2 regions of the Mycobacterium minnesotense genome follow, and region 2 is predicted to be linked to the other one. Evidence: predicted binding sites of a transcription regulator. Region 2 holds the regulator's gene; the other holds the start of a gene.
What was found. Region 2 encodes LexA, which represses DNA repair genes until DNA is damaged. Its sites were predicted from a motif close to CGAACANNTGTTCG; they were not measured.

Region 1 (4,315 bases), 750 kb from region 2:
CTGCGCAGTCGTCTTTATCCCATTGCAGCACGCTTCGGCCCGGCATTCGCGCCCATTCCACCGGGCACACATCGGCGATCGGTCGATCACAGATCACCATGCCGCCGGAGTGGATGCCCAGATGCCGCGGCAGATCGGCGACCTGAGCAGCCAGCTCGATCACCTGCTCAGGGATGTCCTGAACATCGACACTCTCCCGGACCGGTGGGCCCCATCTGCTCAGCTGCTTACTCCAAGCATCCTGCTGCCCCGGCGAATAGCCCAGTGCGCGAGCCATATCCCGCACGGCACTGCGGCCCCGGTAGGTGATGACGTTGGCCACCTGGGCGGCATGGTCGCGACCGTATCTGTCGTAGACGTACTGGATCACCTTCTCGCGCTCATCGGACTCGATGTCGATGTCGATGTCGGGTGGGCCGTCACGGGCCGGCGACAGAAAGCGCTCGAACAACAACCCGTTGGCCACCGGATCCACCGCGGTGATACCGAGGGCGTAGCAGACCGCGGAGTTGGCCGCCGATCCCCTGCCCTGGCACAGAATGTCATTGCGGCGGCAGAACTGGGTGATGTCGTGCACCACGAGGAAATATCCGGGAAACTCCAGTTGGGCAATGACTTCCAATTCACGGTCGATCTGGGCGTAAGCGGCGGGCCTGCGTTCGGGTGGGCCATAGCGCCCGGCTGCGCCGGCCAGGGTCAGCCGGCGCAGCCAGCTGTTCTCGGTGTACCCCTCCGGGACCGCGAACGGTGGCAGTCGCGGTGCGATCAGAGCCAGCGAGAAGGCGCACCGCTCGCCGAGTTCGGCCGCCGCCGGCACCGCTGCCGGGTACGCCGCGAACAATCGGGCCATCTCCGCCCCAGACCTCAGATGCGCACCGCCCAACGGGGCCAGCCGGCCGGCGGCGGCATCCAGCGACTGGCGCGCACGTATCGCACCCAACGCCATCGCCAGCCGGCCCCGGTCCGGCCCGGCGAAATGCGCGCCGGTGGTGGCCACCAGACTCACCCCGAACCGGGGCGCCAGCCCGGCCAGCGCGGCGTTGCGCTCGTCGTCGCAGGGGTCTCCGTTTCGGGTCAGCTCCACGCCGACCCGGGCGGCCCCGAACCGGTCCACCAGGTCTGCCAGCGCGACACCGGCCGCGTCCGGCCCACCGGTGGCCAGCGCATGACGGACGTGGCCTTTACGACAGCCGGTGAGGATGTGCCAGTGCCCGCCGGCCGCTTCGGTCAGCGCATCCAGGTCGAAACGCGGCCGGCCCTTCTCTCCGGCCAGATGCGCGGCAGCGATCTGCCGCGACAACCGCCGATAGCCCTCCGGACCGCGGGCCAGCACCAGCAGGTGCGGTCCGGGCGGGTCCGGATCGTCGGTACGGGCCCGGGACGAGCTGGCCCCCAGCGATAACTCGGCGCCGAACACGGTGGCCATCTCCAGCTCCCGGGCCGCCTCGGCGAACCGCACCACCCCGTACAGACCGTTGTGATCGGTCAGCGCGATCGCCCGCAGGCCCAGCCGGGCAGCCTCGGCGACCAGCTCCTGCGGACTGCTGGCGCCGTCTAAGAAGCTGTACCCCGAATGGGCGTGCAACTCGGCATACGGCACCGTGCGCCCAGCCGAACGGCGCAGCTCGGACGGCGGGACCGACGGGTTGCGATCCGCCGACACACCGGCCGAATCACCGGTGTGACGAGGCTTACCATCGAGCACCCGCTCCATTTCCGCCCAGCTCGGCGGCCCACCACCCCAACCCATACCCGACAAGATATCGAACATACGTGCGAAAATGTTGTCGCTGGGTGTGAAAAAGAACTTTGATGCACTAATCTGTGTCAGATTCCGGCACGATCCGAAAGGGCCACTGCTTTCATGTTCGGCGTTGTCAGACGTGCATGGTTACCCCTGCTCATCGTCGCAGTCCTCGCGGTGGGAGGGTTCACGGTGCAGCGGGTTCGCGGCTACTTCGGAGCCGACGACAGCGGCAACGGAACTGTCCCGTTTGAGGACACCAAACCGTTCCACCCCAAAATCGTGGTCTATGACGTCTTCAGTCCGGACGGGACCTACGCCGACGTCAATTATCTGGATCTGGACGCCCTACCGCAGCGGATCGACGGCGTCAGCCTGCCGTGGTCACTGACCCTGTCCACCACCAATCCCGCGGTGAGCCCCAACATCGTCGCTCAAGGTGACGGCACCACCATCGGCTGCCGGGTCACCATCGATGGAGTGGTCAAAGAAGAACGCATCTCCACCAGTCCTGTCAGCGCCCAGACCTTCTGCATTGTGAAATCCGCATGAGCAAACACAGCGACAGCACGACGCCTGACGCCCCGACCGACGCCCTGCAGGTGTCGCCACAGCCCAAGCGCGGCGGTATCCCCGCATGGATCCGCCGGCTCGCCGTGCCCATCATCTTGGCGTGGGTGGCGATCACCGTGCTGGTGAACGTCATCGTGCCGCAGCTCGACGAGGTCGGGAAGATGCGCGCGGTGTCGATGGCCCCTCGCGACGCTCCGTCGATGATCGCGATGATGCGCATCGGCAAGGTGTTCGACGAATTCCAGTCGGACAGCTCGGGCATGGTCGTGATCGAAGGCGACCAGCCCCTGGGCGACGACGCGCACAAGTACTACGACCAGTTGGTCGCCAAGATGGAGGCCGACCCCGCTCATATCGAGCACGTCCAGGACTTCTGGAGCGACCCGCTGACCGCAGCCGGATCGCAGAGCCCGGACGGCAAGGCCGCCTATGTCCAGGTGTATCTGGCCGGCAACATGGGCGAGACCCTGGCCAACGAATCGGTCGAGGCCGTCCAGAAGATCATCGCCGACACCCCGGCCCCCGAGGGCGTGCACGCCTACGTCACCGGCGGGGCCGCCCTCAACGCCGATCAGCACATCGCCGGCGACAAAAGCCTGAAACTCATCACCGCGCTGACGTTCGTGGTGATCATCACGATGCTGCTGAGCATCTACCGGTCGATCGGCACCGTGCTGTTGGTGCTGGGCATGGTGGTCTTCTCGCTGAGTTCTGCCCGCGGCGTGGTGGCCGTGTTGGCCTACTACAACATCATCGGCCTCTCGACGTTCGCGGTGAACCTGCTGGTCACACTGGCCATCGCCGCCTCGACGGACTATGCGATCTTCCTGCTCGGCCGCTACCAGGAGGCGCGAGCACTCGGCGAGGACAAGGAATCGGCCTTCCACACCATGTATCACGGCACTGCGCACGTGATCCTGGGTTCGGGGCTGACCATCGCCGGGGCGACCTTCTGCCTGCACTTCACCCGACTGCCCTATTTCCAGTCGCTGGGTGTCCCGCTGGCGATCGGCATGTTGGTCATCGTGCTGGCCGCGCTCACCTTCGGCTCCGCGGTGGTGACGGTGGCCAGCCGCTTCGGCATGCTCGAGCCCAAGCGAGCGATGCGGATCCGCAGCTGGCGGCGCATCGGCACGCTGATCGTGCGCTGGCCGGGGCCGGTGCTGGTCGCCACCACGGCGGTCTGCCTGGTCGGACTGCTCACCCTGCCGGGGTATAAGAGCGCCTACAACGACCGGGAATACCTGCCGGATTATGTGCCGGCAAACATCGGCTACGCCGCCGCCGACAGGCACTTCTCCCAGGCCCGGATGAGCCCGGAACTGCTGATGATCGAAACCGACCACGACCTGCGTAATCCGGCCGACTTCCTGGTGATCAACCGGATCGCCAAGCGGGTGTTCGAGGTTCCCGGGATCGGCCGGGTGCAGACCATCACCCGGCCGCTGGGCACCCCGATCGAGCACACCACGATCCCGTTCGCGATCAGCATGCAGGGCACCACCCAGCAGCTGAACATGAAGTACCAGCTCGACAGCATGAAGAACATGCTCAAAATGGGCGACGACATGCAGGTCTCGATCGACAGCATGAAGCAGATGCTCGAGGTCACCCGCGCGATGTCGGAGACCACGCACAGCATGGACCTCAAGATGCACCACATGCTCGACGACATCCAGAAGATGCGCGACTCGATCGCCGACTTCGACGACATGTGGCGCCCGATGCGCAGCTACTTCTACTGGGAGCCGCACTGCTTCGACATCCCGATCTGCTGGTCGATCCGGTCGATCTTCGACGTCATGGACGGCCTCGACCAGATGACCGAGGATTTCGAGAAGGTGCTGCCCGACATCGACAACCTCGACCGGCTGATGCCCCGGATGCTCGAGATCATGCCGCCGATGATCGAGACCATGTCGAACATGCGCATCACCCAGCTGAAGATGCAGTCCACCATGGAGGGCCTGCAGCTTCAGATGGAGAAGATGATGGAAG
Region 2 (4,315 bases):
ATCAGGCCTGGCGCACCGCCGGCGGCCCGGCGGGAGCGCTGGGAGCCAAGCAGGGCGACCAGTACACGATCGGTGAGAACGGCGGCGTGGGACAAGACTTCGCCCACGGCAAGGTCTACTTCAGCCCGGTGACCGGAGCTAATGTCGTCGACGGCGACGTGTTGGCCAAGTACGAGTCGCTGGGTGGGCCCGCCGGTAGTGACCTGGGTTTCCCGATCACGAGCACGGCAGACGGTGCGCTCAGTGGCAGCAGGTTCAACGCGTTCGCCGCTGAGGACGAGCCGGTGATCTTCTTCAGCCCCGACAACGGTGCCTACGTGGTGCGCGGCGCGATGAAGGAGGCCTGGGACAAGCTCGAAGGGGCCACCGGAAAGCTCGGTGCCCCGGTGGGCGACGAAACCGTCGAAGGTGACGTGGTGTCGCAGAAGTTCACCGGCGGCTTGATCGCATGGAACCAGGCCACCAACACATACAGCACCGAACCGGCCGAGCTGGCGCAATCGTTGTCGGGACTGCAGATTCCCGGTAAGAATCTGCCGGACGGCAGCAAGTCCACCGCAGGCGGCGCAGCCAAAGAGTCGCACTGGAATTGGTCCTGGGTACTGATTCCCGTGGTGGTGCTCGCGGTGCTGGGTGCATTTGCCGGCGCGGCGATGTGGTGGCAGCGGCGTCGACCTGCCCCGGTACTGCAGGGTGCGCCGGTCGCCGTGCCCGCGCCGGTCGCCGACGACTATGACGAGGATGAGGAGCAGTGGGCTCATCACGACCGCAGAGAAGACCACCGCGAGCACGAGGGCACCGTCCGGCTGCCGAGCCGCTATGGCGCACCTCAGTACGTTCCCGAGCCCGAGTTGCCGGTCTCCTCGATCCCGGATGCGCCGTGGCTGCACTACGGCGAGCACGAGACCGAGGCTGACCTCGACGACGAGGACGACACCGACACCGCACCCACCCGGGTGGTGACCGAGGAAGATTTCGGAACCGGTCGGCACGCCGTCGGGCACGGGGGCGGCGGGGCTGACCCGCGTTCCTTCGGTTCTGTCGCTGCCCCGCGCAGGTTCGGTGGCAGCACGGAGACTCGAACGTTCGGTCTCGACGAATCGATCCATCCGGTGATGCATCTGCCGCTGGATGATCCCTACCAACAGCCCACCGGCTATCCGATCAAGGCGAACATCGGCTCGGGTCTTTACTACACCCCGCAGAACGCTTTGTACGACGACACTCTCGCCGAGATCTGGTTCGCCACCGAGGATGCAGCGCGGCTCAACGGATTCACCCGGGCCGGCTGAGCGCGCTGCTCGACGCCGGGCGGGGCGTGACCGGTCAGATCTTGCGGATGACGGTCACGACCTTGCCCAGCACCACCGCGTCGTTGCCGGGAATCGGGTCGAAGATCGGGTTGTGCGGCATCAGCCAGACTTGACCGCCGGTGCGCTTGAAGGTCTTCACGGTGGCCTCGCCGTCGATCATGGCGGCCACGATGTCGCCGTTGTCGGCGACGTTCTGCTGGCGCACCACCACCCAGTCGCCATCGCAGATCGCGGCGTCCACCATCGATTCGCCGACCACTTTAAGCAGGAACAGCTCACCTTCGCCCACCAATTCGCGGGGCAGCGGGAATACCTCTTCGACGGCCTCTTCGGCCAGGATCGGGCCACCGGCGGCGATCCGGCCCAGGACTGGAACGTAAGTGGGCTCGGGCAGGGCGTCCGACCCGGCGAATTCTGTACGTTGAGCGGCCTCCACGGCTCCGGCCACATCGTCCTGACTGCGAACGTCGACGGCGCGGGGACGGTTGGGGTCACGACGCAGAAAGCCTTTGCGCTCAAGCGTTCTTAGTTGGTGCGCCACCGACGACGTCGAGGTCAGTCCGACAGCGTCGCCGATCTCGCGGATGCTCGGCGGGTACCCCCGCTCGTTCACCGAGGCGCGGATGACGTTGAGGATCGTGCGCTGCCGCGCGGTCAATGCTGAGTCCGGGCCCGCCGCGTTACTGGTGCTGTCACTCATGCGCCCGAATCTAGTCGTATACCTGCGATTAATCAAACATGTGTTCGAGGTGTGTCGCGCGGGCGTTCGAAGAGATCCTGGCTTGTCGTACCCCTTCGCTAATGTTTTCGACAACAAATCGATCACATGTTCGGATATCGAACATACAATCGATTACTATTCGAACAGTCGAGCGAACAGGGTCGCCGACGCCGAGTGAGGGAGAACCGCACATGATGCTCATCGACACGATGGCTCCTACGTTCGAGCCGGCCGGGCAGGGTCAGCCGCGGATGCACCGCGGTCCCCGGACGTCGGGTCGCGCATATCCTGTCCGCACTCGTCCGGCACGGCTGGTCCGACCGCGGCCCGGCGGCGCCCCGCTGCGCCACCGCGGGCATGCCGTGGTGATGTCGCGGACGCCGCACCGGCCACGGCCGGTCCAGGCCATCACGCCGGCAACCACGGTGGTCCTGGCCTTGATCGCCGCCGCTATCACCGTGTGGCTGGGGCTGATCGCCCAGTTCGGTGCGGCGGCGGCCGATGCCGGGGCTGCGGTGCCCGACCAGCTCGGCGTGGTGCGCGTCCAAAGTGGCGAGAACCTGGCGCACCTGGCGGCCCGGGTCGCACCTGGCGCGCCCTCCGGCCGGGTGATCGAACGCATTCGTGAGCTCAACGGCCTGGAGTCGGTCGCTCTGGACGCCGGCCAGACGCTGATCGCGCCGTTGGGGTGAGGGCGCGGTGTCGGCTCTACCGTCGTCTGCTGCCACTGCGGGGCGTTGGCTTGGGCGCACACAGGTAGGCTCGCAGATGTCCCAGCGGGCCGCGGTTCCTCAGCTGTCTGAGGCTCCGGGTTCCCGGCACGGCGAAGGAGCGGCAATGCACTGCCCGTTTTGTCGCCATCCGGACTCCCGGGTGGTCGATTCCCGCGAGACCGATGAAGGCCAGGCCATCCGGCGCCGTCGATCGTGTCCCGAATGCGGCCGTCGATTCTCCACCGTGGAGACCGCGGTATTGGCGGTGGTCAAGCGCAGCGGCGTCACAGAGCCGTTCAGCCGTGAGAAGGTCGTCAGTGGGGTGCGCCGGGCGTGCCAGGGCCGCCAAGTCGACGATGATGCACTGAACCTGCTGGCGCAGCAGGTGGAAGACGCGGTGCGGGCCGCGGGTTCCCCGGAGATCCCTAGCCATGAGGTTGGGCTGGCCATTCTCGGCCCGCTGCGCGAACTCGACGAGGTGGCCTATCTGCGGTTCGCTTCGGTCTATCGGTCATTTTCCTCGGCGGCCGACTTTGAGCGTGAGATCGAGGCGCTGCGCGAGCACCGCGAGGTACCCAGCTCCGGTTGAGCCGTACGAGCGCCGACGTCGCGCACTACGCTGGCCGAATGGCACCCGAGTTGCATCCCAATCTGATGGAGCTGGCGCCGCTGCTGGGCACCTGGGCGGGCCGGGGATCTGGGGTCTATCCCACGATTCCGTCATTCGACTACCTCGAAGAGGTGGTCTTCTCCCACGTAGGCAAGCCGTTCCTGGTGTATGGCCAGAAGACCACGTCGCCCACCGACGGCCTGCCCCTGCACGCCGAGGTCGGCTACCTGCGGGTGCCCGAACCCGGCCGGATCGAGTGGGTTCTCGCGCACCCCAGCGGTATCACCGAGATCGAGGTCGGTAGTTACGCGGTGACCGGCAACGGTGTGGAACTGCAGATGTCGGCGCCCACGATCGGCCTGGCGCCGACGGCCAAAGCGGTGACCGTACTGAGCCGGCGCTATCGCCTTTCAGGCGACGAACTGTCCTACACGCTGGATATGGGCGCCGTCGGCCAGCCTGCGCAGAACCACCTGACCGCCACGCTGCACCGCACCGGATAAGGCACCGAGGCGCGGGTGCCTCAGTCCTCGCCGTCGAGGTTCTTCTTGGCCTCCTGCGCCAGGAAGCGCTCGAATTCGGCACCGAGTTCGTCGGCGCTGGGCAGATCTTCGTCGCGGGACAGCAATGAGCGGTTCTGCTGGGCGGTCACAAAGGCGTCGTACTGATGTTCCAGTGCGGTCACCACTTGGGCCACTTCGGCGCTTGCCTCCACCTGTTGATCGATCTTGGCGCGAACCTCGGTCGCGGCGTCGCTCAGTTCGGTCAGCGGCAACTCCAACGCACCGGACTGGGCGGCCTGCTTCAGCAGGGCCTCGGCGGCCTCGGGGTAGTCGGTCTGGGCCACGTAGTGCGGCACGTGCACCGTGAAGCCGACAACCTCGTGCCCATGCTGCGCCATCCGGTATTCCAGCAGGTTAGATGCACTGCCGGGAACCTGGACTTCGGTGATCCACGG

Region 1: a site for LexA is predicted at 1,765-1,778, ahead of G6N09_RS04425 (error-prone DNA polymerase). Genes of this name have one in related genera too.

Annotation. Positions count from the first base shown of each region.
Region 1 is NZ_AP022589.1:905,600-909,914, forward strand. It holds gene G6N09_RS04425 (error-prone DNA polymerase) at 1-1,750, opposite strand, end outside; gene G6N09_RS04430 (MmpS family transport accessory protein) at 1,865-2,296, shown strand; gene G6N09_RS04435 (MMPL/RND family transporter) at 2,293-4,315, shown strand, end outside.
Region 2 is NZ_AP022589.1:159,377-163,691, reverse strand. It holds gene G6N09_RS00825 (LGFP repeat-containing protein) at 1-1,292, shown strand, start outside; gene lexA (transcriptional repressor LexA) at 1,327-2,013, opposite strand; gene G6N09_RS00815 (LysM peptidoglycan-binding domain-containing protein) at 2,226-2,726, shown strand; gene nrdR (transcriptional regulator NrdR) at 2,872-3,336, shown strand; gene G6N09_RS00805 (peroxynitrite isomerase) at 3,375-3,860, shown strand; gene G6N09_RS00800 (proteasome assembly chaperone family protein) at 3,881-4,315, opposite strand, start outside.